3 regions of the Cytobacillus sp. BC1816 genome follow, and region 2 is predicted to be linked to each of the others. Evidence: riboswitches for the same ligand, from Rfam matches in the RefSeq annotation. Region 2 holds a riboswitch; each other region holds the start of a gene.
The links. A riboswitch is a leader RNA that binds a small molecule or an ion and turns the genes downstream of it on or off. The one in region 2 is predicted to bind thiamine pyrophosphate.

Region 1 (11,012 bases), 850 kb from region 2:
GGGATAGAGGGAATCATAGTCTCCAATCATGGCGGCAGGCAGCTTGATGGAGTGATTGCGGCGATTGATGCGCTTGGACCGATCGTGAAGGAAGTCAAAGGACGAATTCCAGTATTGTTTGACAGCGGCATTCGCCGCGGTTCCGATGTGGTCAAAGCACTGGCATTAGGAGCCGACGCAGTTTGCCTGGGACGGCCGTATGTGTACGGTTTGGCGATTGGCGGGCAGGCTGGAGTTGAAAATGTGCTTGCCAACTTTATTGAAGAAACGAAAGTGTCGCTTTCTCTGGCAGGAGTGGGGAGTCTAAAGGAGCTGGCAGGTCTGCAGCTAATTAGATAGTTTCTCAGCAGAAATTGAAGAGCGCCTATTCCATTCCATCAAGAAATGTATTTAAGCAAAAAGAATGATGACAGCGACTGAATATTTTGTTAAGCTTGAGATAGCTTATCAAACTAAATATCTATGCAACTACTAGGGGTGCCCCGAATGTGAGGGCTGAGAGGAAAGCGCGTTATAGCTTTCTGACTCTTATGGACCTGATCTGGTTAATGCCAGCGGAGGGAAGTAGGATTTGACTATATGTCAATTCATATACTTAAACCAAGCCAGGTCCTTATGGGAATCTGGCTTTTTTGTATACATACTTCTCATCCTGATAAGCAATCAGGCGGCCATTTAGAAAGGAGGTTTAAATGAACAGAACCCGATTGTTAACTACGATGGCTTTATTTGTGGCAATTGGGACACTGGGATCCCATTTGCTCTGGTTTCCGGCAGGCATAGCCAAGGCCTATCCAGTTCAGCATGCGGTGAATGTATTGGCAGCGGTGACGCTTGGACCCCTGCCTGCAGCAGCTGTGGCATTTATGATTGGCCTGCTTCGTAATTTGCTTGGATTCGGGACGCTGCTTGCCTTTCCAGGCGGCATGATCGGTGCGTTTTTGGCAGGTGTGCTTTATTTGAAGTTCGGCCGGAAAATATGGGCTGCTGTTGGAGAAGTGGTAGGTACCGGCATAATCGGTGCATTGTTTGCAGTCCCTTTTGCAAAGGTTCTCATGGGGAGCGCAGCTGGGGCATTCTTCTTTGTGCCGCCATTCCTGGTCAGCAGCGTTACCGGTGCGGCCATAGGCTGGATGGTTTTGGCGAAGGTTAAAGAGAAGAACTTGGTTCAGAATATGTGATGATTTTGGGCCTGAGAAGCTAGATGAGTAAGCAGATAAGAGGAGATCAGCATAGCAAGCTGATCTTATGAGCGATTTTCAAGAGTTATGAGCGAAATTTAAAATTTATGAGCGATTTTCAAGAGTTATGGGCGAATTTCGAAATTTATGAGCGATTTTCAAGAGTTATGGGCGAAATTCAAAATTTATGAGCGATTTTCAAGAGTTATGGGCGAAATTCGAAATTTATGAGCGATTATCAAGAGTTATGGGCGAAATTTAAAATTTATGAGCGATTTTCAAGAGTTATGGGCGAAATTCAAAATTTATGAGCGATTTTCAAAAGTTATGGGCGAAATTTAAAATTTATGAGCGATTTTCAAGAGTTATGGGCGAAATTCAAAATTTATGAGCGATTTTCAAGAGTTATGGGCGAAATTTAAAATTTATGAACGATTTTCAAAGAGTTATGGGCGAAATTCAAAATTTATGAGCGATTTTCAACAGTTAAAAGCGAAATCCAAAACTTATGAGCGAAAAACGTCAAGTTAGAAAATCGGTAAAAAATTTAAAATAAGAAAACTGCTAGGGGCGCTACGGCTGAGATAAGGAGCTTTTCCTTTGTCCCTTGGAACCTGATCTGGATAATGCCAGCGCAGGGAAGCAGTGAGGACCTCGTTATATATCCTCATGCTTTTTCCCCGGCAGCTTCTGTAATTAATAAGGAGGCTATTTTTTATGACTTTTTCAGAGATTCTGCGCAAGGAAAATGAAGATTTGTTTCAGCTGATATTTGAGCACCCATTTGTCCAGGGTATCGGGAGAGGGGACGTGCCGAAAGAGGCACTGGCCCATTATATTAAAGCGGACTTTGAGTATTTGAATGCGTTCATGCATATTTATGGTATTGCCATTTCGAAGTCAGCAGAGCGTAAGGATATTGCTTATTTTAATCAGCAGATAGAATTCGTATTGAACAGCGAAGTACATCCCCACCATAATTTTTGCCAGCAGATTGGCGTGGGTTACGAAGCATTGCAGGGTTATCCGCTCCCTCCAACAGCTGATCATTATGTTAAGCATATGATGTATCATGCTCACACCGGCGGCATGGGTGAAATCCTTGCTGCATTATTGCCTTGTCCATGGACTTATTGGGAGATTGGGCTTGAGCTCATGAAGCAATATGAGCCAGATGAGAACCATCCGTTTTATCCATGGATCTCATTTTATGCAAATTTAAGGGTCGAAGCTGTGACCATGAATATGAGAAACCGTTTGGATGAGCTTGCTGATGCGGCATCACCGGAAGAAAGGCAGCGAATGAAGGATGCTTTCCGAAAAAGCTGCCAGCTGGAGCTTGGCTTCTGGGAGATGGCTTATACCTGCGAAGAGTGGCCGGCGGGCAATCCTGCAGCAGTAAGATAAGAAAAGCGCAAGCGCCTCGCTCAAAAAGGAACGCAGACTAAGAGCACCACCTCCTGTGGCAACGTCTGTGCATGACCCACATCCTCCAAAAAGCTGTCGCTTTCGGTCGTGCGATGTTTAAGCTGTCGAAGCCTTCCTTGTCCTGTGGGCCTCAAGCACAAGACGAGCCTCCCGGAAAGGCGTTCTTTGCCTTTTGGGTGGCTTGCCCAAAATGTGGAGGCGGCTGCTCAGGATCCGCAACTAGACAAGCTTGTGACCTTGAGGGGGTAGCCAGACAGTTATCGACGTTCAAAATTTTATACTTTCTTATTTAATAAGAATAACGCCTGCACCTGCTTTATGGCAGTGCAGGCGTTTTTTCAAAATCCCATCTGTAATGAGCGGTAATAGGAGTCTTAAAAGAAGAGAGTTTTACTTCCGCTGCAAATGGTGTGGAGTTATGTATGACGTATGGAATGCCATCTTTTGTCCGTTTGTCAGAAATGATTGCAACATGGTCGAATTTAGGAGAAAGGAAAACCACGATGTCACCCGGCTGCCATTTCTGAAGGTTCTTAACATCTCCTGGAATCAGTTCTGTTGTTAATGACTTTGCGAAGCGGCTAAAAAAGACATTCTGATTTGGCACCCTCCTGAAATCAATGTTTGGATCCGGACTGCCTTTCACTCTTGAATACAAGTCCGTATTCTCGGCAATATCCTGATCAATAAGATCCTTTATAGAAACATCAGCCCCCTGGAATCCCCTCCAAATCACATCTGTACAGACACCCTCGCCATCGGGCGGATAGCCCCCCGCATAGTAGGCACTTTTATATTGCGTACGCTGATCCACTTCTTTTCTGGCTGTCAGGACCATATCAAGCGGATCGGCACTGCCGTTTTGATTTGAATCGGCTTTTGAATAATCAGCAGGCACTGCCATTTTCGCAGCCAAAGGATTTTCAAAATGAATGCCGATGGAATCCAGAATGATTCCGCCTCGAAATAAAAGAATGAATAATAACAGTATTCCGATTATGGAAGCGAACACTCTTTTTATCATAGAGGCCTCCTCATTTATTTTAATGATTAGACGGTACCATTTTCCAATATGTTACATGGGGGTATGATAAGATTGATATAAGAATATATAAAAGAGGGGATATCATGGCTCATCATATAGGGATATCGGGAAGTGTCATCTTGTCAGACAGCAAGCTGTTTCATGAACTTTTTAAACGTCATTTGCCGCATATTGAGATAGGCGAATTTCAAGATGAGGAATCCTTCCGTTGTTTTATTGAAATGCTGGGCAAAACAAACAAAAGCTTTGGTCTTCATTCGCCTCTTTTCCGGGGACAAAGCAAATACGATCTGCTGGAAAAGATCGGTATGAATCCGGAGGAAGCCTGGGTCCAATTTGAGACGGAAGTGGAAAGAATCTCCCGGCTTGGAGCTGAATACATATTGGTGCACTTCCCTTACTTTAAAAAGGAAACCAGTGGGAATCCGGCAGAGATCATTGAGGAGGGACTCAAGAAACTCAGTGCGCTTCAAAGAAAATATGGGATTATGATTGTGTGTGAACCTAAATTGGGATTCAAGCAATCGCCAGCAGGGATTCATTATCTTGACCACTTTCCTGTAGAGACATGGAAGAAATACGGACTTAGCCTCTGTGTCGATATAGGGGATTATATATTGGCCGCAGGCGAGGAGGCCATAAATTATATAGAAAAATGGTCCGAGTTTGTGAGAGTGGTTCATTTACATAATGTTGAATACCAGGGTGATAAATATATTTGGGTGCCTGTGCATCCATCTCATGAGAATGATAGCAGTCATCATAAAATTAAGAAGCTGATAGATTTTTTAGCTAAAGAATGCAAGGATGTATTTTTTGTCATGGAATACACTCCACACACGAACCCTCCGGAAAAGATGGTAGAAGAAGGAATCGGATGGGCAATAGAGGTGATCGAGGAAGGATCTGTTAGTTAGGGAAGCAGGGCGCCTGGCATTAATTTTGTGCAGGTTGAAAATGAAAAGTTAATGATATTACTTATTATAGTAAGTATGGGAAATACCTTGTATGTATACTAATATGTGAAGTTATTCACAAAAAAAGAGGAGGTTAATTTATTCTTATGCTGGGATTAAAATTAAAAACGGCCCTGCAGGCTTCTATTCTTTTTACATTTTGTTTTTGGCTTCTTTTTTTCTTTTCTGAAGGGGGACTGTTTTCTTTCTTCCTGATCATGATTTTTTTATACTGCCTTTTCGGAAATGTGATATACGGTGTTCCAGTGTCGCTGCTTTCTGAGCTTTTTACTAAAAATCTAGCAGTATGGCGGTTTCCCGCGGCGGCATTTATACATACCTTTTTGGCTTCGCTCACTTATTTTATTATGGAAGGGTTTGCTTTTTACATATTTTTTGCTGCGGTGCTTTTCTTTTTAGTGGACGAGTGGCGGAAATGGAACCGCGAGATGCCAGGCGGCAGGAGGGTTGCCTTGAACGCAGCAGCTTTTCTTATCGCTTGCCTCCTGCCAATGGGGTCTTTTTGGATGCTTCAGCAGGCTGATCTGGAAGAAAAAACTCATGATCTTTATCTGATTCCAAAAGGGTATACAGGTCAGGTAAGAATTGTTCATGAAATAGGTAATGCCCCTAAGCCTGAGACAGAAGGGAAATACGATGTAGTTCGGGTGAATGATAGAGGATATGCCATTACCTCTTTACCGCAAAGTGAAGGATATATTGATGACTTGTACTATTATGTGGATGAAAAGGGGAAGCGTGAAGCGATATCAGAAAGCTGTATTTCACATGGCGGATCAGGCGGTGTACAGGGAGATGGATATGAATATTCGTATACCTATTTTTCGGTTGGCTGTGAGGACATGGATGACCAAGGAAATGGCCCTGGTATTGAGGATATTCTTTATGAAGAGGGTTTGATCAATCAAACGTTTGATTGAAATGGAAAACAGCCTGGAAATTCCAGGCTGTAATTTATTTATCGGGAGTCTTACTTCTAAAGCCCAGCAGATTGAAGTTTCACTTTAAAGTTGGGATAGCTCTTATGGAATGTACAGTTTCAGGCGTTTTTCTGCCGGTGCTTTTAATTGAAATGAAGATGGCATAGTCCAATGGGCAATAAACTTTTGCCAGATAGGATTCAATGTGTTTTCTTAGACTTAGTATAGCTTCTTCATTATTAAGCTGTTCAGCAATGTGCTTGTCATTAATGACAAGCACCAGATTTTTCTCAAGCAAATAGTCCAAATTAATTTCCTCTTGTCCGGGGAGTGAGGTATGGACCAGAATCGGAAGTTTCTTTTGCAGTGCTTCACTAATTGTAACTCCGCCCGGTTTGGTCAAAATAGCATCCGCTTTATTATATAGCTGGTTCATTTCAAAAGGGTCATCAATATATCCAATGGGCTCGATCTGCTTTGAATTAAGTGCTTGGAGTGAGCTATATAATTCGTCATTATTTCCGCAAAGGATCAGAAATCGAATATGGGGAACCTTCCGCATAGCGTCTATAAAATCACAGTTTACTAAGCCGCTGTTTCCTCCTGCAACCAGGATATGGCGTATCCGGTTATCTTTCTTAAATGGAACCGGGAGGTGATAGGCTGAATGAACCGGAATGCCCGTTACAAAAATTTGCTCATCAGGAATGTGGTGCTTTCTGATAAGCTTTTCCTTCGCCTCAGGATGAGGAACGAAATGAAAATCAATTCCGCGTTTTCCCCATATATCATTAATAAAAAAGTCCGTGTATACATTGACCACAGTGACGTCCCGGTATCGTCCCTTTTGCTTTAGTGAACTGATGATTCCAGATGGAAAGGAATGAGTGCAAAATATTAAATCCGGATTTTCTTCATCAAGAAACTTCTGCATCTTTCTTTCAAAGTAATAGGACAGAACCTGTAAATCAGGCTGCAATTTAAAAGGATGCTGTTTATACATAATGGTGTAATATAATGCCCTGTAAAGGAAAGGGGCACCCAGGAACCCTTTTAAATATATACCTGAGACCAGCTTTTCAAGCTTGTCACTGCAATAGGCAAGAAAGTCGACTACTTTGATTTCCGCATCAGGATATTGGCTTTGAATATTGTCCTGAAGTGTTTTGGCAACTTTGGAATGTCCTGTGGGGAATTGGAATAAAGGGAGCAGGAGAACTTTCATAATACCCTCCTTTCTATCACTTGAATTTATTTTTTGCATACTTAAAGAGCATGTAGATTACGAATACAAATAATAACACAATCCCCAGATATGGCACATATTCAGGATTTATATCAAATAAGCTTCCGGCAAAGTATCCCGCGGCAATTATAGGGAGCACCCAGCTAAGGGAGCCTGCTGCAGAATATAGAAGGTACTGATGAAAAGGAACTTTGGATATGCCGGCAAAGTAAGGACTTATCTGTCGTATTCCCGGCATATAAAAACCCGCAAAGATCATAAAACGATGATTCTCCAAGTATTTTTTCTGGGCGGTATTCCATCTTTTTTCCGTGATCCCAATATATCTGCCATATTTTTTGAGAAAAGGTGTACCTGCTTTTTTACCGATCCAATACGCTGAAAGCATCCCAAGCAGCACACCTGCTTCTGCACAGACTGCAGATTCGGCAAAGCTTAACTTGTGATTTCCAATTAACACGCCAATAAGAAATAATAGCGATTCTTCCGGAGCAGGAATGCCGACAATCCCGAAAAATAAAAATAAAAAGATAATCCAATACCCGTAGGACGAAATAAATTCAATAATTGTTTCAGTACTCATGTGCGATGCCCCTGATATCCTTCTTTTAAAGAAACAAAATGGATCCCTTTTAGTGCTGCCTGCTGCAAATACTGGTCCAGATGGCCAATCATATATTCAGGTGCATGGGGATCTGCGCCAAGAGTTTCACCACTGTCGTGGAGTAGAAAAATCCGGCCAGGCACGGTTTCATTTGCCAGCGACTCTGAAAGGGTGTCCCTGATATGCCGAATTTTCCAATCCTTGAAAATGCCCGACCACATAATAATCTTATACTTTCTAGCCATCCAGAGGGTAAATAAATTGAAGTGTCCCCATGGCGGACGATAGAAATAGACCTCTTCATTAATCGTTTCTTCAATAATTTTTTTTGTTTGCTCCAGTTGTCTTTTTAAACATCCCGGTGAAAGGAACCAGCTTGAGATATGCCGGTAATGATGGATGCCAATTGTATGTCCATCCTCCTGCATTCTTTTAAGCAGCAATGGATGCTTTGCTGCATTTTCCCCGACAACGAAAAAGGCTGCCTTTGCTTCATGCTTTTTTAAGACATCCAGAAGCCTCGCTGTATATTGTGGATCCGGGCCATCATCAAAGGTTAAAGCAATGGAATTTGGTTCGGATATTTCTTTTACAATTCCCCAATTCAGCGATCGTATGAGTACAGTGGGCAAAACTGCGTAACTAATAAATATAATCAGTACGGCGGTAAAAAAATAAATCATGCAAACTAGATCCTTTCCGGAGGTGTATCACTTATTTTCATTCCCCTTTTATAGTGAGGGTAACCTTAATGTTCAGAGTAAATGTAAGGAAAATTCCATTCATGTCTAAGGGTAGGATGGTTTTATCATATAAAAAATCTGAAGGAAGTCAATGGAGAGGACGGATATTAAAGAGGAAAGCAATGTCCAATTCAATCAAACGTTTGATTGAACTAACAAAACAAGCTGATGATTCAGCCTGTTTTGTTAAATCTATTATTAATCCATCGGTAATGTGTTATGGAGGTTTGGTGGTGCAGGCTTTAGCATAGGCTTGTCCCCCTCAGGCTTTGGATTGCTTACATATTTGTATTCTCCCTGGCCATCCAGAGCAGGGCCCTGTGCCCATCTGCCTGTGCTGCTTTCTTCGCCTGCTGATAGGTTGTAGAGTGTGTAAGAGATATCTGTGCGTTCTTTTTCACGAGGGAAGGTGCTGGGGACGAGCAGGCCTTCTTTTTCTTCAAGCTCCGCAATCGCAGCAGCCCATTGGTTTTGGTGGTAAGCGTCTCTGGCAATCAGAACTGAAAGCAGATCTTTAATGCCCTTATCATCAGTCATTTCATAGAGACGTGCAGCCTGCAGACGGCCCTGGGACTCTGCATTCAAGTTTGAACGGAAGTCTGCTAATAAATTTCCGCTGGCTGTAATATAAGTGCCCATCCAAGGGTTCCCTACACTGTCAGTCGGACGGGCACCAAGTCCGGAGACAATGGCATGCTGCGGGTTCATTCCGCCCATAATCGCTCCAACCACCGGATCCTTTGCTGCTTCTTCCTGCTGATTAACAGGGGCGTCGTCCATTAGTCTGGCAACCATTGTTGCGAGCATTTCCACATGTCCAATTTCTTCAGTCCCAATATCCAGCAGAAGGTCGCGATACTTTTCATTTCCACGAGTTGCCCAGCCCTGAAACATGTACTGCATGGCAACCGTCATTTCACCATATTGGCCGCCGATCAATTCCTGAAGCTTTTTGGCAAAAACGGGATCCGGACGTTCCGGCTTAGCTTCAAATTGCAATTCTTTTACATGAAAAAACATCTAAATTCCTCCTATGCTATAGATTTCCAAATATACACTGTATCTATTGCCCTGAAAAAAGCAGGAAGAAACATGGTTTTAAGAAATTAATATATTACTATTACATTTAAAAAGAAAAAAAGACGTGCGAACACGTCTTTTTAATCAGCTATTTTTTTAACAGTAAATACATGAAATAAGGAGCACCGATCAGCGCAACCATAATGCCAGCTGGCAGGCCGTCAGGATCAACCAGGTTCCGGCCAAGCGTATCGGCGAATAAGAGAAGCCATCCTCCTAAAAGAATAGCAATCGGAATGAAAAGCTGGTTCCGCGGTCCAACAAGCGCTTTAGCCATGTGCGGTGCAATTAAGCCGATAAAGGCGATTCCGCCGGTCACCGACACAGCTGAAGCGGCCAATGCAACGGCTGTAAGCAGGAGGATGATCCGTTCTTTTTCAATGGATACTCCTATCCCGATTGCGACAGGCTCGCTTAAGCTTAATAGATTTAAACGGTTTGCTTTATATAAAGTAAATGGAATCAGCAGAAGAAGCCAGGGGAGGAGTGCCCAAATGAACGGCCAATCTGTTCCCCAGATATTCCCTGATAGCCATTTAGCTATAAAGTCGACTTTCTCTCTTTCTGCTGAAGAAATCAGGACAATCATGACACCGGAAAGCGCCATGGAAAATCCCACCCCGACCAGCACCATCTTTACAGGCTGAAGCCCCTCGCTTTTTTTATAGGAAAAAGCATAGATGAGGATTGCAGTAAGTAAAGCGCCGAAAAATGCGCATAAAGGCAGCATGTATATGAAAGTCCCAGCTTCAATCGGAAAGAACAGAAAGAAAACCGCTATAGCAACCCCGGCACCGGAGTTTATGCCAATGATGCCTGGATCTGCCAGGTCATTGCGTGTAATCCCTTGTAAAATAGCACCGGATAATGCGAGTGCCATGCCGGCCAAGACAGTGATAAATACACGCGGCAGCCGAATGGAGAATAACACAAATTCTTCTTTAAATGTGCCCTGTCCCATAATAGTCGGGATCAATCGGTCATATGAAAGGGAGGCGTAGCCTAATCCCATTCCAATCACAATGGTAACAATAATGAGTGCTGATAAAACAGCCATTAAAATTCGCTGTTTTTTTACTAACTCTGGCTGCATCATGAGAACGCCTTACCTCCCCTATGAACAATAAACAGGAAGAAAGGAAGCCCCATAACAGCGATAATAGCTGCTGCCGGTGTTTCGTAAGGAGCATTGATGGTTCTCCCGAGTGTATCGGCCAGAAGCATAAAAGCAGCTCCTGTCAGGGCAGACATAGGAAGAATAAAACGGTAATCTGTACCTACAATAGCACGGACAATATGAGGCACCATCAGCCCGATAAAAGCCATATTTCCAACGAGTGCCACTGATGCGCCAGCAAGCAGGGTCACTAAGATGAATAGGATGGTCTTAATTTGAGATGTATTCTGCCCCAGGCCTACTGCCACTTCCTCATTTAAGCTTAAGATAGTCAGCTGCTTGGACAGAAAAAGCGAAACAAGAATGCCAATGGAAATAACCGGGACAATTACTTGCAGCTGGCTCCAGGATGTGCCGATGATTCCGCCTGCCGTCCACATGCTGACATCTTTTGAAATTTTAAAATAGATGCCGACTCCTTCGGCTATTGCGAAAAGGAAGGCGGAAACCGCGGCACCGGCCAATACGATACGAATTGGAGAAAACCCTCCTTTTTTCATGGCGCCAATGCCGAAAACCAGCCCAGCTCCGACCGCTGCACCGATAAAACAGGCGAAGAGAATCCCTATGTAATTTGCTGAAGGAATGAGCACAAGAGTTAATGCAAGTGC
Region 2 (11,012 bases):
AAGGCGATTTCCTCATAAACAGAATCTGCAATAAATTGGTGTTCGGGATTCTGAAAAACGTATCCTAATTTTAGTCTTAACTCCTGCTCCTTCCATTGGGAAAGGGAGCGATCATAAAAAAGGATGTTGCCTTTGGATGGAGCATATAATCCTGTCAGCAGTCTGGAAAGCGTTGTTTTTCCAGATCCATTTGAACCGGCTATTGCCACAAATTCACCCTTATTAACTGAAAAACTAATATTTTTAAGCAAATCCTTCCCATCCTTATGAAAAGAAAGATTCTCTGCCGATAGGATGACCGGCTCTTCAGAGACTTGATGTATTGTCTTCCTGTTATCTAAAATCTGAAGTGCAGTATAGGGATTTACAAATCCATCAATTAATTCCCGATCAGTTAACGGAAGATTTTCCCCTTTGTAAATCCCTGCTTTTTTTCCTAATAGGCCTGCTCTTACTGCGCTTGGCAGCCAGATACCCTCAAGCGTAAGTTCTTCTGCATATTTATTAAAGCAGTCTGCAGTGCTTCCATTAAATAAAGTTTCTCCATCCCGGTTTAGCACCACGCAGCGGTCGGTCAAATCAATCCAATCATCCAGCTTGTGCTCAATTATTAGAAGGGAAAAGGATTGCTCCTCTTTAAGCTCTTTGATGATGCGGGTAAGTTCATAGCTTGAAGCCGGGTCAAGATTTGCTGTCGGCTCATCCAAAATCAGGATATCCGGATTTAATGACAATACACATGCAAGTGCAAGTTTTTGCTTTTGTCCCCCCGAAAGGGTATGTATTAAGGCATGCTTAAATGACAGAAGATGAACAAGTTCCAGTGCTTCATCTATCTTGCTCTCAATTTCTTCAGGAGGTGTTTTCATATTCTCAAGGCCAAATGCCAGCTCTTCTTCAACTGTTGGCATGCAAAACTGGCTTTCCGGATCCTGAAACACAATGCCGATGTGTTGATTAATTTCACCTGGCCGGAATTCATCCAGAATCTTTCCTTTGAAAGAAATGGTGCCATTCAGTTCGCCATCAACGGCTTCCGGATATAATTTATTTAAGCAGAAAGCAAGCGTGCTTTTTCCGCAGCCGCTGGGGCCTAATAATAGAACAGCTTCCCCTGGGTAAAGGCTGAAATTCACATTCTTAAAAACAGGATTCTTCACTTCTTCATGCCGGAAGGAAAGCTGTTCAGTTATTAATAAAGGCTGGTTATGATGTAATGCCATTTTGGGATTTTTCCCTTCTCAGCTCTTTTCCGATAGGAAAGCTGTTTAATGCCCCCGTTTTAGCAAGACTCTCACTCAGCCATTTCCCTAGCAATCCAGCAAGCAAAGCACCGCTAATTAGTCTCACAAAAAACATCGCAGTAACATAATCGGGTGATAGGGCTGCATAGCCGGAAATGAAATAGCCCCAAATAAAGCTTGTAACAGAAGAGCCCATGCCGGCAGCAATTAAAACCCATGTCCGGTAGTTGTTCCATTTTGCTGCCGCAAAAACAGCTTCTGCTCCAATCCCCTGAATCATGCCTGAAAGAATCAGGCGAGGGCCTACTGCATTGCCAATCATGACTTCAATGGCTGCTGCGATGGTTTCCGATAAAAAGGCTGCTCCGGGTTTTCTGATTATATACGCTGAGATGATTGAAACAATAAACCAAATGCCAAAAATCAGATCATAGCCAATTAAGCCAAACATCCCATATAACACGTTGCCAAATTGCATGAACACCAGGTATACAACTGCAAACACAACAGCGAGTACAGACAGGACAATGACCTCACGAAGCTTCCATTTTTCTAGCATATTACACAGCCCCCTTCTTGGAAGGACTGTTCGCAGACATATTCACCGTCATGACAATATGAGTGGAATCGCTTTTCTTACTGCTTTCGAAAGCATCTTCCAGCGTTTTAAAAACATCGTGTGCATCTCCATCTAATCTTGAAGCATAATGCACACCTTCAGTAAACGTTCCCTGAGCCTTAGCGAGCTCGACTTGGTTCATAATGACGTCCATGTATGAAGGAATCCCCATCGGATAAAGCGCGAACTGTACAGCGACCTCCTGGCTGATTCCTGCAGATTTTTTTTCATTCGCCCTATCTTCATTTTCAGCAAGATAAGCATCTCCGGCAGTATCCCCGGGGCATCCATTTGAAAATGTGCCGTTAAACACTACATGGTCACCATGCCTAACAGTCTCAAGATAAATAGCTTTGACTACATCAAAAACATGAATGGACCTGCCGCGCACACAAGTGCTCACATCATCTGTTTCCATCCATACTTTGCTTGTATCCACTTCCTTTAGAGCAGATAAAATAACATCCACAAACCTGTCAGTCATTGGATAAATCGAAAACCTGCACCCTGTAATCTCGCTTGTTCCGCATAAGTAATTTTCCTGCATTTTGCCATCCTCCTGGATTATATAAAATTAAAAAACTGCATTCCCATAAGGAAATGCAGTTGAATGATATCAATACACTAGAAATGATAGCCGTTCACCTGCACTTCCCCACGCTGGTATTATCCAGATCGGGTGATAAGAGTCAGAACGGATTGTTCTTCTCAGCCAAAAAGCTCCCCTAGTGCAAAATAAGATATGCAGTTTTTTATTGACTCCATCTTAATACGGAGTATACAAATTGTAAATGACTAATTTATAATTCTTTAAATCAAATGATCTATGAAAACAGATAAACGCCTTCACTGGCACAGGTCAGCTGTGAAAAAAAATTCTGCATTGTCCATGTCATGTTCTAATCCAATCCTTCCCTTCATAAAAGTGTAATAGGACAATTTCACACCGAGAATAGGGGGCAAAATGGATGATATATAGAATGCTTGCTTTAAATATTGACGGAACACTACTCCAATCAAATGGAAGACTTCATAAATCAACAAAAGATGCGATTGAATATGTGCAGCAAAAAGGAATTTATGTAACACTTGTCACATCCAGAAGCTTTCCATCCGCGAAAAAAGCGGCCAAAGCATTGAAAATCAATTCCTTGCTGGTCACACACAGGGGGGCTTATATTGCTGCTACTCAGGAAAAGCCTATATTTGTAAAAAGGATACAGGAAGATGAAACGTTTGAAATCGTGCGTCTGCTTGAAGGCTTTACCTGTCAAATCAGGCTGGTGCACGAAAAGTATTCCCTTGCCAACAAAACCAAGCTAAATACCAATATGCTTGCTAAAACTGTTTTTACAACCGGCGATCCCATTTTTTACTCGCAGCAATTTGTGGATTCATTAAGTGACACCATTTTAGATGAGCCGGTCACACCGCCAAAAATTGAAGTGTATTTTGAAGATAAAGGCGACCTTGAGGATGCTCAGGCAGCCATTAGGGGCATGTTTGAAAATGTAGAAGTCATTAAGTTAAGTGATCTTCGGATGGACATTGTTCCTGCCGGAGTTTCAAAGCTGAATGGTTTGCTCTATTTATGTGAACATCTCGGAATTTCACGAAACCAAATGGTCGTTATAGGTGACTCGGAGGATGATCTGGAAATGATTGAAGCTGCCGGCCTTGGTGTGGCTATGGGCAATGCCCCTGCCGAAGTCAAAAAAGCAGCAGACTGGCTGACTCGATCCAATGACCAGAACGGCGTAAGCTACATGGTTAAAGAACATTTCCGCAAACAGCATCCAATTGATTTCCTGAAGAAAATGAATCTATTAAAATAACATCAATGAAAGAGAGTTCGATTAGTCTAATCGGCTCTTTTTTTTTGCTTTACGATACTGGAAAAAGAGAAAAGAAGCAGAATGAATATATATAAGTAATCCAACAGGAATCCTTTCCCTTATATTGACCTTGTTTCCCCATTTCTGTACACTAAAAGAAGTTTGTCAACATGAAAAATAGACACTTTGCAGCTGCCCCAAGAAAAAAAGACATCGACAGATTAATATATTTTCTAAAAAAGGTGATCAATTTGAAGATTTCAATTTTAGGTATACAGGATGATCGGTTCCACCGGCCGCTCCGGCTGATCGGGAACCTCTTTTTTGAAGAATGTGCAGTGATGCTGGGTGAGAATGCCGCAGCCAATCTGACAATTAATTTTCAGCTTGAACATGGAAAGCACATTAAAGCCATGGCAAGGCTTTCTGATAAAGATGGCAAGAATCTTTCAGCAAATTTTGAGAAGGAATTCATACCGGCTGAGTCAGAAAAAGAGAATTTCAAACAAATAAAAAATGCAGTATCCCATGTATATCTGACTGTGTTGCAGGAATGGACAGGCATTACCCAGAAGTGGGGAATTCTGACTGGGGTACGTCCCACAAAATTGCTTCACCGTGCCATACAGCAGCAGACACCTCTCCATGAAGTCCATCAGCAGCTGAAGGAAGAGTATTTGATTACAGATGAAAAAATCCAGCTTATGCAGAATATCGTAGACAGGCAGCTTGCTGTCGTACCGGATCTTTATGACTTAAAAAATGAAGTCAGCATATATATTGGTATCCCATTCTGCCCGACAAAATGTGCGTACTGCACTTTTCCTGCATATGCGATTAATGGCAGGCAGGGTTCAGTAAACTCATTCCTTGGCGGTCTGCATTTTGAAATGCGCAAAATTGGCGAGTGGCTGAAAGAAAATGATGTGAAAATTACTACTGTCTATTATGGTGGAGGGACTCCGACAAGCATTACGGCGGAGGAGATGGATATGCTTTATGAGGAAATGTATGACTCTTTTCCAGATGTAGAAAACATACGGGAGGTCACTGTGGAAGCCGGCCGTCCGGATACAATCACACCTGAAAAGCTTGAAGTGCTGAAAAAATGGAATATTGACCGCATCAGCATCAATCCCCAGTCCTATATTCAGGAGACACTGAAAGCCATTGGCCGCCACCATACAGTGGAAGAAACCGTGGATAAGTTCCATCTGGCTCGCAATATGGGAATGAATAACATCAATATGGATCTGATCATTGGGCTCCCAGGAGAAGGTGTGCAGGAATTTTCGCATACTTTGGATGAAACTGAGAAACTAATGCCGGAATCCCTGACAGTTCATACTTTATCCTTTAAACGAGCTTCGGAAATGACGAAGAACAAGAAAAAATATAAAGTTGCCGAGCGGGAAGAAATTGAAAAAATGATGGACATGGCTGAGGATTGGACAATAGAGCATAATTACCATCCTTATTATCTTTACCGTCAGAAAAATATTCTCGGCAATCTTGAAAATGTCGGCTATGCCCTTCCGAATCAGGAAAGCATCTATAACATCATGATTATGGAAGAACAGCAGACAATCATCGGGCTTGGATGCGGGGCCTCCAGTAAGTTCATTGATCCTCAGACAGGGAAAATCACTCATTTTGCAAACCCGAAGGATCCTAAATCGTATAATGACAGTTTTGAGCATTATGCAAATGAGAAATTGAAAATATTAAAAGAACTTTTTAATAAACACGAATCCCTGGCCGAATAGGCGGGGATTTTTTAAAAAAATATATTTTTAGAAAATTTAGAAATATATTAAAGGAATTCCTGAAAATAAAGAGAATGAAATAGGTAATAAAGATCATAGAAGTCTATGAACCTAAATGTGAGCGCTTTCTAAAAAGGGGGAATTATAATGATGATGCAGACACCTTTGACTATGACGCAAATGATAAAGCGTGCAGAAAAATATTTTCCAAGGAAGACAATCGTTTCAAGAACAGCAGGCGGAATTCAGAGATTTACATATAAGGAGGTTGCAGAACGGACAAGGAAGCTGGCAGAAAGCCTGCAAAACATAGGAGTGAAAAGAGGGGACAAGGTCGGGACCCTTGCGTGGAACCATCATCGCCACCTGGAGGCTTATTTTGCCATTCCATGCAGCGGAGCTGTGCTCCATACGATTAACATTCGTCTGTCACCCCAGCATATTACTTATATAATTAACCATGCTGAAGATAAAGTGCTTCTGATCGATCCTGACATTGTACCCCTAATTGAGAAGGTTAAGGATGAACTGAAGACGGTCAAGGCGTTCATTATTATGACGGATGAAGATGAATTGCCGGAGACTTCTCTTTCGCCGGTTTATCACTATGAAACGCTTATCAATGAAGCAAGCGGTGCATATGAATATCCTGATGATCTGGATGAAAATTCAGCAGCTGGAATGTGCTATACCTCTGCAACGACAGGCAACCCTAAAGGTGTCGTCTATTCCCACAGGGGCATCGTCCTTCACAGTATGGCACTGGGTATGGCAGATAGTGCAGCGGTAAGCGAGAAAGATATCGCACTTCCGGTAGTGCCGATGTTTCATGTAAATGCATGGGGACTCCCTTTTGCTGCTGTCTGGTTTGGAACGGCTCTTGTGCTGCCGGGACCGTATTTTACACCTAAACTCCTGGCTGAGCTTATCCAATCAGAAAAAGTCACCATAACAGCCGGAGTGCCGACAATCTGGCTCGGACTATTAAAAGAACTTGATGAAAATCAATATGACATGAGTTCACTCCGATCGGTTCTGTGCGGAGGATCGGCTGCACCAAAAGGCATGATTAAAGCTTTCGAGCAAAAACACAATATTCCATTCATGCATGCTTACGGAATGACCGAAACAAGCCCTCTTGTTGTTATTTCGACTTTAAAAAGCTATCAGGAAGAGTTGTCAGCCGATGAGAAGCTGGACATAAAAGCCAAGCAGGGCATACTTGTCCCAGGATTGGAAATGAAGATTGCCGGCAAGGATGGCGAAGCAGCATGGGACGGAAAGGAAATGGGGGAACTCGCCATAAGAGGACCATGGATTGCTTCCGAATATTACAAGGACGAGCGGACCAATGAGGCGTTCCGTGATGGCTGGCTCTACACGGGTGATGTCGTAACCATTGATGAAGAAGGGTTTATGAAGATTGTTGATCGGACAAAAGATTTGATTAAGAGCGGAGGAGAATGGATTTCTTCTGTTGATATCGAAAATGCCCTGATGGCTCATGAATCGGTATTTGAGGCAGCGGTTGTTGCTGTCCCGCATGAGCAATGGCAGGAACGGCCAGTGGCATGCGTTGTTCTGAAAGAGCCATTTAAAGGGCAGACAACAAAAGAAGAACTTTATGAATTTCTGAAGCCGCAATTTGCAAAATGGTGGCTTCCGGATGAAATTCTTTTCTTTGAAGAAATACCAAAAACCTCTGTAGGAAAATTCCTCAAAATGGCATTAAGAGATCAGGTCCAAAAAGAATATACAGGTAATGCAAAGCAGGTATAATGCAGCATCCTTCTGCGGATGCTGTTTTTTTAGTGCAGGTTTTGGAATACAGCACAAATCTTTAATAAGTGACAAAATTAAAAATCTTTAGACAAAACACTTTTTAAATATAATAATACTCTTTATAATAAAAGAAGCACAAAAAGGAGGGAAAGGATTTTGACAACAGACTTTGTAACAGATACTGTCAGCGTACAGCTTGATGGGCGAGTGGCCACAGTTGAGATGAACAGGCCGGAATCACTGAATGCATTGAATGTGGAGATGATTAAGGGGCTCCTGACTGCTATGAAGGATATCAGCCAAATGGATGAGGTGGATATAGTTGTATTAAAAGGAAAGGGCCGCGCATTTTCCTCAGGCGGGGATATTAAAACAATGCTTTTGGAAACAAATGAAAGCGACTTCCCGGTTGTGATGGACTGCATCAACGAGCTCGTTGTGACTCTTTATAGCATGCCGAAGCTGACAATCAGTGCTGTTACAGGCGCAGCAGCTGGTTTGGGATTAAGTCTGGCATTGGCCACTGATTATATTTTGGCAGACAAGAACAGCAAGCTTGCCATGAATTTTATTGGAATTGGATTAATTCCTGATGGAGGGTCTCACTTCTTCCTGCAGCAGCGAATTGGCGAGGATAAAGCCAAGCATTTAATCTGGGAAGGAAAAGTGCTGACTGCAAATGATGCTTTACAAATGGGGCTGATTCACGAAATAGCAGGAGCTGATTTAAGTACAGCAGTTGATGCAAAATTGAGCAAATGGCTTAACAGCCCAACTGAAGCAATGATTAAGACAAAAAAAATTCTTGCAGATAAAAACCGGCCGCTCCTGCTGAAAGTACTTGAGCTTGAAAAGCTCGGCCAGCATAAAATGAGGCAAACAGAAGATCACAAAGAAGGAATCCAGGCCTTCATTGAAAAAAGAACGCCTGTGTTTAAGGGCAAATAAGGATGGAACGAAGAAAAAGCAAAGAGCTGAGCCCTTTGCTTTTTTATATAATCAGAATGTACATCGCTGAACTCAGATAACTGTCCAGCTCCACATGGAACGCTTCGATAGCATCTTCATCGCACGACTAAGAGCATTAGCTTTTAGGAGGAGCGCCTCCCCTTCGAGGTCAAAAGCTTATCTTGTTGCGGTTCCTAGGGACTCGGGGTCATAAGCCGTTTTCTTTTAGAAAGAAAACACCTTCTTACAGGAACCGTCTTAAGCATGGCATCCCTGAGCAGTCGCCTCATACATTTCGGACAATCCACCCAAAAAGGCAAAGAACGCCTTTCAGGTAGGCTCGCCTTGAGCTTGAGGCCCCCAGGATGGGGGTCATGCAGACGTTGCCATTTAGTCTGCGTTCCTCAGTGGCAAGGCGCCTCCGCTTTTCTTACTATCTATGAAACAAAATCAGCTTTCCGGCCGGAGAGGTGCAGCGGTGCGTTTTTTCATCCAAACCTTTTTCCTTAAGAAGGTTTTCTCCCACACTCTTAGCTTCGTCATCTGTAGCTGCCTGGAATGATTCATCCAATATCTTTTCTCCGTCCTGTTCAAATGCAGTTAGCTTGTATGTTTTCATAATAAGATACTCCTTTATTATAAAATTCAGATAGTTACTATTATTCTTGCATAATTTTTATAAATGTGCAAAATATTTTTTAAAAGAAATGCCGTAAATTAAAATGCTAAATTTTAAAAAATAGTGAACCTTTTTTATGTTATGGCCGTATTACCAATTAGGCAAAGGAGGAGTTCGATATGGCTTTAGAGCTTGAACATGTAACAAAGCGTTTTGGTAAGTTTACTGCAGTTGATGATTTATCTCTATCTATTCCAGAAAGTGAGATGTTTGGGTTTCTGGGGGCGAATGGCGCCGGTAAAACGACTACCTTCCGAATGATACTGGGGCTATTGGATCCCAGCGGGGGAAAGATTACATGGAATGGAAATCCAATCGATTATTCAACTAGTCCTCTGATAGGCTATCTTCCCGAAGAAAGAGGCTTATATCCAAAGCTGAAGGTTAAGGATCAGGTAGTCTATTTAGCTAAGCTGAGGGGGATGGCAAAGCAGGACTGTTTAAAGGAATTAACATATTGGCTTGAGCGCTTTAAGGTTCCCGAATATGCCAATAAAAAAATTGAAGAGCTATCAAAAGGAAACCAGCAAAAAATCCAGTTTATTACTGCAGTTATACATAAGCCTAAGCTATTAATATTGGATGAACCATTCAGCGGGCTGGATCCGGTTAATGTAGAACAGCTGAAGGATGCTGTGCAGGATTTGAAGGATAGCGGAACAACGATTGTTTTTTCCTCCCATAGGATGGAACATGTAGAAGAACTTTGTGAGCATTTATGCATCATGCAAAAAGGACGGCCTGTTGTGCACGGGTCTCTAAAAGAAATTAAACGTTCCTTTGGCAGGAAGAATCTTGTTATCCATGCAGACTATGATTTAAGCTTTTTGGCTGATAGCAGGGGAGTGGTGAAAGCCAGACAGACAGCTGAGGGAATTCAGCTGCAGATTTCCGGAGAAGAAGCAGCTGAAGACATTTTCAGGGTGGTTGCAGAGAAGGGTTTTGTCCGTAAGTTTGTACTGGAAGAGCCGTCCCTGAATGATATTTTTATAGAAAAGGCTGGTGCTTCCTATGAGTAATTTTATGACGATCCTTCTTCATACTTACTTAAGCAAGCTGAAGACCAAGTCATTTATTGCAACGACCCTTATTACTGTGGTGATTGTTGCAGGGCTTGCCAACTTATCAAGTATTATTGATTATTTTAATAAGGATGATGAAGAAAGAGTTGCAGTGATCGATGAGACTGGTGTGCTGTTAACTCCACTTCAGGAACAAATGGATGCCCTGAATAACAAGATAACTTTAATTGCATATAAAGGGTCTGAGGCAGAAGGGGAAACTGCTGTTAAAGATGGAGATTATAAAGGACTTTTACTGTTATCCTTTACCACAGATGAACTGCCGGAAGCGGCCTATAAAGCCAGAAGCATAGCAGATTCAGCCATCCCTTCCGAATTGCAGGGGGGGCTGCAGCAGCTGAAAACACAAATGGCTGCCACTCAAATTAATCTTAGTCCAGAGCAATTAAGCAAGCTATATGAGCCGGTACCTTTTGATAAGACCGCTCTAGAAGAAAACGCCAAAACAGAAGAAGAACTGAATCAGGCAAGAGGGCTTGTTTACGTTCTATTATTCATCATTTATTTTGCTGTAATCTTATATGCCAATATGATTGCCATGGAAGTAGCAACAGAAAAGTCTTCCCGTGTCATGGAAATCTTAATATCCAGTGTTTCTCCAATCAAGCAGATGTTCGCAAAAATATTGGGAGTTGGGCTGCTTAGCCTGACACAGATGGCACTTATTCTATTAGTAGGCTATTTTTCAGTCAAACAAAATCTTGATACGATGGAAGGCGGCTTTTTTGAATTCTTCGGCTTTGGAAACATTCCAGCTTCGACCATCGCTTATGCACTCACCTTTTTCATTCTTGGATATTTCCTTTATGCCACACTGGCTGCTTTTCTTGGTTCGCTGGTAAGCAGGATTGAAGATATCCAGCAGATGATTACTCCAATGACCATGATGGTTGTGGCAGGCTTTATGATTGCTATGTTTGGCTTAAGCCAGCCGGAAGCATCTTTTGTAACAATCACCTCTTATATTCCATTCTTCACTCCAATGCTCATGTTCATGAGAGTGGGGATGCTGTCACTGCCTGTATGGGAGCCAATTCTCGGAATCGTGATCCTGCTG
Region 3 (11,012 bases), 790 kb from region 2:
ATTTTCCATGCTCCCTTCATCGTGATTCTGATTAAAGTATATACCGTCAATCTTACCCACTCCGAAATACCGCCTTAATTTTTCCTTAATTCCTATATTTTTGGAAATAGAGTGATATGATAGGTTTGAACAAACTAGATTAGGAGAATAACCATGCAAGATTCAAGATTACTGCTTGTTGATGACGAACAAGCCATTTTGCACATGCTATGCACGATTTTACAGCGTGAACAATTTAGAAATATCGATACCGCCTCTACTGCTGCACAAGCATTAGAACTCTGCCGGGCCAATACCTATGATCTCATTCTATTGGATGTGATGCTCCCTGACCGCAGCGGTTTTGATATTTGCCCTTTAATAAGAGAAACGACTGATGCTCCCATCTTCTTTCTTACTGCACGATCCACCGACCTTGATAAACTTTCAGGATTTGCCCTAGGAGCAGATGATTATATTACCAAGCCTTTTAATCCGCTTGAAGTGGCTGCTCGAATTAAAGCACACTTGCGCCGCCATAAAGGAAGTCAGCCTGTTCCCGTACAGACAATCTATGATTTTGGAAGAATTAAAATCAATACTTCAGCAGGGGAAGTTACTGTTTCTGGAAAAAGGATAGACCTGCCAGCGCAAGTCTACCAGCTTCTCCTGTTCTTAAGCAAACATCCCAATCAGCTTTTCAGCAAAAGCCAGCTTTATGAGCATGTATGGGGAGAAGAAGGATTCGGGGAGGACAACACGGTCATGGTGCACATCCGAAAGCTCCGGGAGAAAATTGAAAGCAATCCAAGCAGCCCCTGCCACATTATTACAGTAAGGGGACTTGGCTATAAATTTGTTCCGGAAGGCAGTCTTCATGAACATCCATAGACGATTCATCTTTCAATTTTTTGTCCAATTGATTACCGTTTTTGTGCTCTTTTTTATCATTCTGATTTCTTTTTGGGCTTTTCTTGGTTTTTCAATGATGGATTTCGAGTCCAAACAGGATCTCTCCAAAGCTGAAGATTATTTTGTATCTGACCATGTTAGCTTTAAAGACGGGAAGGCTGTTTTTAAAGAGGAATTGAAAAGACTGGCAAAAGAACAGAATGGATGGCTCCTTGCCATTAATGAAGCCGGAGATGTTCTGGGCGCTTTCAATATGCCGGATAAAGCTCCTAAAAAGTTAAAGAAAAGTGAAATCGCCGCCATTACTTATGGGGAAAGCAGTGAAGCCCATTATACATATTGGAAGATCCGCACTAAACCGTATTTTGTCCTTTTTGGAAAAGCCAAGGCTGAGACTAAACTTCTGAATCAAATATCCCCACGTGTGGATTGGAAACAACAGAAGCTGAACCTTTCTGAAAACGCAGAGAACGAACTATCCAGGAAAAATGCCTGGGTCCAGCTTATTACTCCCACAGGTACTGTAGTGGATGAGTATGGAACCAAAAATCAGCGAAACAAATACTCAGTCAAAGAGCTATTCGCAGAGCAGGATACGGAAGGCAGCACACCAGCAGTGTACTTTGATCCAAACACAGAAAGTGCCATCCTGTTAGGGATTCCTGCTGACAATAAGGCTTCGACTCTGGAAAAAAGTTTATTTGAAAGTCTAAATAGAAGTCTCATTATCATTTTTGTCATGGCATTTCTGCTGCTTCTGTGTGGAACTCTCTGGTATGCGCGCAAATTCGGTGTTCCTCTGCTGACATTAATGAAATGGATTCAAAACCTTGGGAGAGGGCTGTATCAGGAGCCTGCAGATGTCTATGGCCGGCCGGTAACACTCAGCAAAAAAGGAAAATTGAAAAGAAAGTTCCGTCTTTATAAAGAATTGATTGCAACCTTAACACAGCTTACCGAAACTCTTCAGCAAAATGAGAAGCAGCAGCGGATAATGGCCAATACAAGAGAAGAATGGATCAGCGGCCTTTCCCATGATTTAAAAACTCCGCTATCCTCCATTTCCGGATATGCTCAAATGCTTGCCTCCAATGATTACACATGGTCCGAAAAGGAAACAAAGGAGTTCGCCCTTATAATGGCTGAAAAGTCGGATTACATGATGGATCTGCTGGAGGACTTAACGTTAACCTACCGTCTCAAGAACAATGCTCTCCCAATTGCCAAAATGCCAACCGGCTTAAACGAATTCATTCGCCGAATCATCATTCATTACATTAATGATCCAGTCTATCAGGACAGAACATTCCATTTCATTCCGCATCCTGAATCCATTACGGCTTCCATTGATCCCAAATGGTTTCAGCGGATTTTGGATAATATCATAGCCAACGCGATTAAATATAACCCGCCAGGCACAGCCATTTCCGTTAGCCTCTCTTCCATAGAAGAACATCTGATTGTCATTAACATTAAGGATGATGGCATCGGCATGGACAGTGCCACACTTGGAAAGCTCTTCAGCCGCTACTATAGAGGAACCCATACAGGAGAAACCGGAAGCGGATCAGGACTTGGCATGGCCATCACCAAACAGCTTGTCCACCTCCATGGAGGTACCATCAATGTTCAAAGCGAGCCGCAAATCGGCACCCTTATCCGGATTATGCTGCCAGTCGATTAACACAGCAAAAGAGTGCAAAGTGCACTCTTTTGCTGTATATTGCAATTCAATCAAACGTTTGATTGATATTTTTGAGTTCTGTGAATGCCATCTTTTATCAATAAATCCTCGAATAAATAACAAAAGATAAAAACACGGTACAAATCAGCAAAGTCGATAAAATATTAACGGCTTCACTTGCCGTTAATAAAATTAGATCCAGTTTCAGCCCCAGGTTAAATGCAATTAAATACATCATCATGGCAAAAAAAGAGACAAACATCCCTTTTTCCCTGATCAGCTTCATCCGCTCATCTTTCTGTTTAAATTGAGGATACAAATAGCTTAAGCAAAAACACATTACCGCCATTCCAATCATGATATATGACTCGGACGGCGGGGCAGAATCAGCCATAACCCCTGCATAGACGATAAAACCGCTCATCGCCAAAAAGAATAATCCTAAAATGAGAAATGTAATCTGATACCGATCCTTCAATCCGGCTCCCCCCTTAATCTTTTTTTCCTTCATAAATAAATAATTCTTCAATTGTGGTACTAAATGTTCTTGCCAATTCGAATGCGAGCGGGAGGGAGGGATAATACTTGCCCTTCTCTATGGATATTACTGTCTGCCTGGAGACCCCAAGTTTAGCCGCCAGCCTATCCTGTGAAAAGCCATGCCTTTTGCGAAACTCGACTAAATTATTTTTCAATTCGTTCACCTCACCCAAAGTACAGGTTAATGTAAAGTTTCTTTAACGTCAAGTAAACTTTACATCATTAACAGAAAAATACAGCATACATACCAAAGTACTTCTCTATGTTTTAATTTTTTTATTTCCCTGAGTGTCCGAAAAACTTAAGGCATAGCCTCATAAAAAGAATGCAAACTAAAAACGGACATGCCTTAATGAAAATAAAGGGGGTGAAAATCATGGAAAAGAACAAAAAGAACCAATCAAATCATAAGAATAATGCACTTCCAAAAAATACAGAATTTGCGGATGACAGAGAAAATGGTCTTGAAAGAGTCGCTTTAAAAGCTCAAAGAGACAACACCAAGTAAGCCATTTGGGACAGTTAAACTGTCCCTATTTCCCCCTGTCATTACGGCCAAAATGCATGTGGTATACCTTTCTTGTTTTAGTTTCAGCTTCTATATTGCTGATAAATCGTTCTTTAACCTCTTCCATCAGCATACTCGCAAGCTTTTCAAGCCTTTTTGGTCCGAATCCGGTCAATTTTTCAGAGATTATCACCTTGAGCTCTCCATATTGCTTATACATTCGAATGCTTCCATGCCCAGTTCTTTTTGTTTTTCCTGCAGTAAAATCAAAATCATATTTTTGCTCAATAAAGGAAGAAACCTCGGGAAGACCCAAATTCTCATATAACGGCGGAAATTGATGATGGACAGGAGGATCGGTAAAACGTATGGAATCTATGTTCATAACCCCTCTCCTCTCAATGTTTACAGTAATTATCTCCAATTAGGAGTAAATTCACGCGAACCTTTCCATACTGAAATTGTTTTTGCCGCAATGGACTGATAAAATCCTTATTATATAAAAAGGAGAACTTAGCTATGATCAATAAAATTGGAAAAATCACAGTATACGTTGAAGACCAGGAACAGGCAAAAGATTTTTGGCTGAATAAAATGGGGTTTGTTCTAAAGCTCGAACAGCCTATGGGACCAAATGCTGCCTGGATTGAAGTTGGTCCAAGCAATGAAGAATTTACAACTTTAGTTCTTTATTCAAAGGCAGCCATGGAACAGCAAAACCCATCTGCAATTGCCCACCCATCCATCCTTTTCAGCACATCTGATATTGAAGCTGCCTATGAACAAATGAAACAAAATGGCGTGGAAGTTGAAGATATGCTAAAAATGCCTTTTGGAACTATGTTTACGTTTAAAGACCAGGATGGAAACAACTACTTATTGAGAGAGGATAAGTAATTCTAAGAAGACCTGTCCTTCAAATGCAGAGTGAACAGGTCTTTTTTCGCTTAGCCTTCAAATGCTTTCTTCAAAGAATTCAAATCAATCTTTTTCTCCATTTGGAGCAATGCCTTCATTACTCGCTCAGTTTTTTCAGAATCATGGCTGCTGATCATTTCGCTTAAATCTGCAGGTACGATTTGCCAGGATACGCCAAACTGATCCTTAAGCCAGCCGCAAGCCTGTGCCTTCATGTCCCCGCCTTCACAGAGCTTTTCCCAATAGTAGTCTATTTCTTCTTGATTCTCACAATTGACTATAAATGATATAGCCTCATTAAACCTAAATTTTGGCCCGCCATTCAGAGCAGTAAACTCCTGTCCTTCCAGCTGGAATTTCACAGTCATAACCTTTCCCTCTGTCATGCCGCTAAGTTCGTGTCTTTCATTTCCATAGCGGGTTATCTTGCTGATAGCTGAGTTCTTAAAAATCGATGTATAAAAGTTTGCTGCCTCTTCAGCTTCTGTATTAAACCATAAGTTTGGTGTGATTTTTTGGATTTTCTGTTTCATGCTATCAACTCCTGTTTAGATGCTCTTCACCTTCATTTTAGCCTAATTTCGAGTTTGATATTTAAAGTACTTACTATTTGTCTATTAGTCAATAGAGCCTGTCACTCTTAGCGACAGGCAAAACTCATTATCCCAGGAAACGATGATACAGGTTCTTGGCCTGGAGAATGTCTCTTACCCCGTGTACCAGCACTCTTCCATCCTTAAATACAACCACTCTGGCCTGATTGATCTTAAATGAGAGCAAATAAGGGTTGCTCTCTACATTGATACCTTGAGAGACCAGGGATTTTTCCAGATAAGCAACATCCACATCTTGAAGGGCTGAAGGCCGGATTTGAACGGTATCCCTTCCGCAAAGCAGTGCTGTTTTTGTCTGATTTCTATAATCCAGGAACGGATAAACTGGATTAGTCCCGCACGTTAAGCAATGCGGATTCTTTAAGGAAGAAACATTAACAGAACTAAAATGATTTTTCCATACATCAAAAGAAACAAGTGTCCCGCGTAAGGATTCAAAGTCTTCTGCTAATATCTTTAATGCCTCAGCAGACTGGTGAGCCGCAACCATTTGAATAGCCGGCTGAATAACACCAGCCGTATCGCAGGTAGTCCCCCCCAATGGCAATTTGTCCATCAGGCAATTCAGGCACGGTGACACTCCAGGCAAGATGGTATAGCTTAAACCATAGCTCCCCACACAGCCTCCATATATCCAGGGAATCCGGTGCTTCTGAGATATATCATTGACCAGAAAGCGAATGTCAAAATTATCCGTTGAGTCAATGATTAAATCAACACCCTCAATCAACTCTTCAATTTCCTGTATTCCTACATCCATAATACGGGCGATAACTTCCACCTCTGAATTGATGGCTTTTAGGCGGTTAGCCGCTGCTATCGCTTTTGGCGTTTTTCGAACAGCATCTCCTTCACAATAAAGCTGCTGGCGCTGCAGGTTGCTCCACTCCACATAATCTCGATCGGCAATAGTTAATTTACCGACACCAGCCCTTGTGAGGGTTTCTGCATTTGCCGCCCCTAATGCACCAGCCCCTACAATCAAGGCGTGTTTTTCCCTCAGCTTTTTCTGTCCTTCTTTGCCAATCGGAGGAAATAACATCTGGCGGGAGTATCGCTCATTCAACTAAAAACCATTCCTTCCGCCGGACTGCTTGCTGATGCATAACGTTTTTTGGGCATTCGGCCTGCTTCATAGCCCAGCCTCCCTGCTTCAATGGCGAGTTTCATTGCTTTTGCCATTTTTACAGGATCATCGGCAGAGGAGACTGCCGTATTTAATAACACCCCATCTGCTCCAAGCTCCATTGCCAATGCCGCATCTGCCGGGCTCCCAATTCCAGCATCCACAATAATCGGCACAGTAGCCTGTTCAGTAATAAATTGAAGATTAATAGGATTAATGACTCCCTGCCCTGAGCCAATTGGCGAAGCACATGGCATGACCGCATGGCAGCCTAGTTCTTCAAGTTTTCGGGCAAGCACGACATCATCAGAAGTATAGGGAAGAACAATAAATCCCTCGTCTAATAGAATTTCCGCTGCTTTTATCGTTTCTATTGGATCGGGAAGAAGCGTTTTGCTGCATCCAATAACCTCAACCTTGATCATGTCGCAGAGCCCGGAAGCTTTGGATAGCCTTGCTATTCGGACGGCCTCCTCAGCTGTACTTGCTCCTGCTGTATTAGGGAGTAATTTATATTTCTGTAAATCCAGCTTTTCCAAAAAGTTGGGCTGGTTCGCTTCAAAAATGTTCATACGGCGTACAGCAAACGTAAGCACCTCTGTTTCCGAAGCTTCTACAGCTTCCCTTTGCACATCAAAGTTTGGATATTTTCCTGTTCCTAGCAGCAGCCGAGAGTTAAATTCATATGGTCCAATTTTCAACAAATCATCCGCCTCCTACAAAGTGTACAATTTCGATTCGATCCCCATCTGTCAGTATGGTTTCAGCATGCATGGATTTATCCAAAATATGCTGATTTAGTTCGACAATGACTACCTTTTGCTCCAAATTAAAGTGCTCGAGCAGACGTGAAACAGAATTAACTGTTTCCGGCAGCACCATAGCATCTCCGTTAATGACAACATTCATAAAAGCACCCCTTTTGACGAATGGACTAAACATTCAAGGCGGGATAGCTCAAATGGGTTAGGCTGCTCCGTTTTGCCTTCGAGGATGTCTGCCATCAGCTCTCCTGTTGCCGGGGCAAGGAGGATGCCATTCCGAAAATGCCCAGCTGCAATGTATAACCCTTCACAGGCTGGATGTTGCCCCAAAAAAGGCAGCCCATCAGCCGATTGCGGACGAATTCCTGTCCAGGCGCCTTCCCATTCTGCATGCGCGATTTCCGGAACCAGGTTTTGAGCCTTTTCCATCAGCAAGGATATCCCCCCAAAGGTCACCTTCTCATCAAATGAATTTATCTTAACCGTCGCTCCAACTACCAACCTCCCAGATTGCTTTGGAACGATATAGCATCCGTGGGAAAAGATCGTTCCCTGTACAAGCGGTTTTTCAATCTTGACTGAGAAGCACTCGCCTTTAACCGGAATAATGGGCAGCGAAAGGCCCGTTCTTTCAAGAATCTCCCTGCTCCAGGCCCCAGATGCAACAATAACGGAATCTGCCAGAAGTTCTCCCAGGCCGGTTCTGACTCCATAAACCTTTTTATCTTTTAAAATAAAATCTGATACATGTGTATACTCATATATTTCTGCGCCAAGGGTTATTGAAGCTTTTGCAAAGGCAAGGGACAATTCATATGCCTGGACCTGTCCGTCATTCGGTATATACATGGCCCCCCTCAATTTGTTTGATACGAATGGTTCACGTTTGATCAGGTCATCAATCGAAAACCATTCGGCCTGCTCATCCGCTTTTTGCTGGCTTTCTATCAATCTTTTTAATACCAGCTCCTCTTCTTTATTAGCAGCCACTTTATATACACCCTTATTTTGATAGCCGATGTGCACTTGTGATAAATCTTCCAGTTCAGGAATCAGGCTCTGGTACATAGATCGGCTTTTGCATGCCAGCTGGAATAGCGGACCGTCTTCTGTCAGTTCCGTTTGGGCTCCTAAAATTCCAGCTGCCGCTCCGGAAGCCTTTCCGGCTATTTTTCCCTTATCCAAAACGGCCACTTTACACCCTCTTTTAGCCAGTTGAAAAGCAATGGAACTTCCATTAATGCCACCACCAACTATAAGGGCATCAAATATTTTCCTCATCATTTCCCCTCCGCATTTAACTTATTTGAAAAGAGCTTCGCTGCCTCTACAGGGTCCTTTGCCTGCAATATCCCTGACATTACAGCAATGCCATCTGCCCCTGCCTCCAAAACCTCTGGGACTTTTTCTGGTTTAATGCCTCCAATTGCCAATACCGGAATTTCTACTGCCTTTTTAAGAGCCTGAAGTGACCCAGTGCCCCTTGGCGGAACTCCCTTCTTGGAATCGGTTCTAAATATGTGCCCAAACAGGACATAATCAGCCCCCTGTTTTGCAGCCTCTTCTGCTTCTTCAAGAGAATGTACAGAACATCCGATGGGCATATCCAGAAAATGCGTTTTGACAACATGGACTGGAAGGCTGTGAAAAGCAAGATGAACACCTGTTTTACATGTCCATGCAACATCCACCCGATCATTGATTACAATTTTATGAATGGGGATTCCTTCATTACAAAGCAGCTCAACCCCTTCATATAGCTCCCTTGAGGTTCGATTTTTTTCCCTTAAGTGGAACTTGTCTGCAAAGGGTGCCACTTTACCTGCTATCTCAGCAAAAACCTCTAGAGAAAGCTTTCCATCTGATATAACATGCAGCTGTTTTTTCATAGCCGATGCTCCCAAGCTATTTTTAGATTTTCTGTAAATAAAAAACCACCTTCAAAATAGAAAGTGGGGGTATGAGGCCCTGGAATATAGACCTGATACTCCACTTCCCTACGCTGGTATTCATACCAGATCAGGTTCCAAGGGTCTTAAAGTATTTGCTTTAATCTCAGCCTGCCAACAGGCACCCCCAGCGGATATAAATTTCTATTAAACTATAAAAAGATTACTGATAAATGTTTCCCCCGGCCTTATTAAATTCCTCAGCTTTTTCTTCCAGTCCCTTCTGTATCGCTTCGTCGGTTTCAAGCTTATGCTCTTTTGCATAATTCCGGATATCTTGGGAAATTCTCATACTGCAAAATTTCGGCCCGCACATGGAACAGAAATGAGCGGTTTTTGCCCCTTCAGCAGGCAGGGTTTCATCATGGAATTCCAAAGCGCGCTCAGGATCCAATGAGAGATTGAATTGATCTCTCCAGCGGAATTCAAAACGTGCCTTTGACAGGGCATCATCCCTTTTTTGCGCTCCAGGATGTCCCTTTGCCAGATCTGCAGCATGCGCGGCAATTTTATACGTGATGACACCCTCGCGGACATCGTCTCTATTCGGCAAACCCAAATGTTCTTTTGGGGTAACATAGCAAAGCATTGCAGTCCCATACCAGCCTATCATGGCAGCCCCGATTGCAGAGGTAATATGGTCATATCCCGGAGCTATATCAGTCGTAAGGGGTCCAAGTGTGTAGAATGGTGCTTCTTTACAGATGTCCAATTGTTTATCCATATTCTCTTTGATTAAGTGCATTGGAACATGGCCAGGTCCCTCGACCATTACCTGTACATCATGTTCCCAAGCAATCTTCGTCAATTCCCCAAGTGTTTCAAGCTCCGCAAACTGAGCCTCGTCATTTGCATCTGCAATCGATCCCGGCCGCAGTCCATCCCCCAGGGAGAAGGCCACATCATAAGCTTTCATGATCTCGCAGATTTCTTCAAAGTGTGTATATAAAAAGTTCTCTTTATGATGATGCAGGCACCATTGGGCCATAATGGATCCGCCCCTCGACACAATTCCGGTCAAGCGCTTTGCCGACAGCGGAACATACCTCAAAAGGACACCTGCATGAATCGTAAAGTAGTCAACCCCCTGCTCTGCTTGTTCAATTAAGGTATCCCTGTATACTTCCCACGTAAGATCCTCGGCAATGCCATTAACCTTTTCAAGTGCCTGATAAATGGGAACAGTACCGACCGGAACGGCGGAGTTTCTAATAATCCATTCGCGTGTAGTATGAATATTTTTGCCTGTAGACAGATCCATAATTGTATCTGCTCCCCATCGGGTAGCCCAGGTCATTTTCTCTACCTCTTCTTCAATAGAGGATGAAACAGCCGAGTTTCCAATGTTCGCATTAATTTTCACATGAAAATTCCTTCCGATAATCATTGGCTCTGTCTCAGGGTGATTGATATTGGAAGGAATAATCGCCCGTCCTCTTGCTACTTCAGACCGCACAAATTCCGGTTCCATATTTTCCCGAATGGCTATAAACTCCATCTCAGGGGTTATGATCCCCTTTTTTGCATAGTGTAACTGGGTGACATTCTTCCCTTTTTCCGCTCTCAATGGCTTGCGGTTTAAGCCGGGAAAGACTTTATGATTGGCACGCGAATCATTTTTGTCGCGAAACCCATTATCCTCGGGCTTCACTTTTCGACCTTCGTACTCTTCAACATCTCCGCGTTCATGAATCCACTTTCTTCTTAATGCAGGAAGCCCTTTTTTTAGATCTGCCGTATACTGAGGATCGGTATAAGGTCCACTCGTATCATATACACGAACCGGCTCATTGACTTCTTCACCAAACGTTCCGGCAGTGGGGCTTAATTCTATCTCTCGCACCGGAACCTTTATATCAGTCCTGGATCCCTCCACATATACTTTTTTGCTGCCAGTAAAGCTCGACATAATAGAAATACTCTCATGATTTAAAGAACTTGCAGTCATTGATCATCTCTCCCTAATTAAAAATGTAAGGACGAGACCTGGAACCAAGGAAGTGCCAGATATGTAAAAA

Region 1: it holds a riboswitch for thiamine pyrophosphate, as region 2 does, so the genes downstream of both, tenA (thiaminase II) here and ACR42H_RS06860 (YkoF family thiamine/hydroxymethylpyrimidine-binding protein) in region 2, are expected to answer to the same signal.
Region 3: it holds a riboswitch for thiamine pyrophosphate, as region 2 does, so the genes downstream of both, tenI (thiazole tautomerase TenI) here and ACR42H_RS06860 (YkoF family thiamine/hydroxymethylpyrimidine-binding protein) in region 2, are expected to answer to the same signal.

What each region holds. Positions count from the first base shown of each region.
Region 1 covers NZ_CP195611.1:435,610-446,621, forward strand. The annotation lists gene ACR42H_RS02250 (alpha-hydroxy-acid oxidizing protein) at 1-339, shown strand, start outside; TPP riboswitch at 464-580, shown strand; gene thiW (energy coupling factor transporter S component ThiW) at 693-1,181, shown strand; TPP riboswitch at 1,738-1,839, shown strand; gene tenA (thiaminase II) at 1,899-2,588, shown strand; gene ACR42H_RS02265 (DUF1287 domain-containing protein) at 2,926-3,633, opposite strand; gene ACR42H_RS02270 (TIM barrel protein) at 3,738-4,571, shown strand; gene ACR42H_RS02275 (DUF6843 domain-containing protein) at 5,084-5,551, shown strand; gene ACR42H_RS02280 (MGDG synthase family glycosyltransferase) at 5,631-6,776, opposite strand; gene ACR42H_RS02285 (DedA family protein) at 6,793-7,380, opposite strand; gene ACR42H_RS02290 (polysaccharide deacetylase family protein) at 7,377-8,084, opposite strand; gene ACR42H_RS02295 (manganese catalase family protein) at 8,343-9,164, opposite strand; gene ACR42H_RS02300 (FecCD family ABC transporter permease) at 9,313-10,320, opposite strand; gene ACR42H_RS02305 (FecCD family ABC transporter permease) at 10,317-11,012, opposite strand, start outside.
Region 2 covers NZ_CP195611.1:1,281,437-1,292,448, forward strand. The annotation lists gene ACR42H_RS06850 (ABC transporter ATP-binding protein) at 1-1,223, opposite strand, end outside; gene ACR42H_RS06855 (ECF transporter S component) at 1,207-1,803, opposite strand; gene ACR42H_RS06860 (YkoF family thiamine/hydroxymethylpyrimidine-binding protein) at 1,805-2,410, opposite strand; TPP riboswitch at 2,499-2,600, opposite strand; gene ACR42H_RS06865 (Cof-type HAD-IIB family hydrolase) at 2,832-3,698, shown strand; gene ACR42H_RS06870 (coproporphyrinogen III oxidase) at 3,950-5,464, shown strand; gene ACR42H_RS06875 (long-chain fatty acid--CoA ligase) at 5,615-7,243, shown strand; gene ACR42H_RS06880 (enoyl-CoA hydratase) at 7,403-8,194, shown strand; gene ACR42H_RS06885 (YhzD family protein) at 8,628-8,813, opposite strand; gene ACR42H_RS06890 (ABC transporter ATP-binding protein) at 8,993-9,892, shown strand; gene ACR42H_RS06895 (ABC transporter permease) at 9,885-11,012, shown strand, end outside.
Region 3 covers NZ_CP195611.1:494,247-505,258, reverse strand. The annotation lists gene ACR42H_RS02710 (ABC transporter permease) at 1-50, opposite strand, end outside; gene ACR42H_RS02705 (response regulator transcription factor) at 154-870, shown strand; gene ACR42H_RS02700 (sensor histidine kinase) at 857-2,575, shown strand; gene ACR42H_RS02695 (permease) at 2,673-2,999, opposite strand; gene ACR42H_RS02690 (helix-turn-helix transcriptional regulator) at 3,067-3,270, opposite strand; gene ACR42H_RS02685 (hypothetical protein) at 3,492-3,623, shown strand; gene ACR42H_RS02680 (hypothetical protein) at 3,649-4,008, opposite strand; gene ACR42H_RS02675 (VOC family protein) at 4,143-4,520, shown strand; gene ACR42H_RS02670 (VOC family protein) at 4,571-5,074, opposite strand; gene ACR42H_RS02665 (MoeB/ThiF family adenylyltransferase) at 5,202-6,221, opposite strand; gene ACR42H_RS02660 (thiazole synthase) at 6,218-6,985, opposite strand; gene thiS (sulfur carrier protein ThiS) at 6,987-7,190, opposite strand; gene thiO (glycine oxidase ThiO) at 7,187-8,326, opposite strand; gene tenI (thiazole tautomerase TenI) at 8,326-8,934, opposite strand; TPP riboswitch at 9,023-9,133, opposite strand; gene thiC (phosphomethylpyrimidine synthase ThiC) at 9,158-10,942, opposite strand.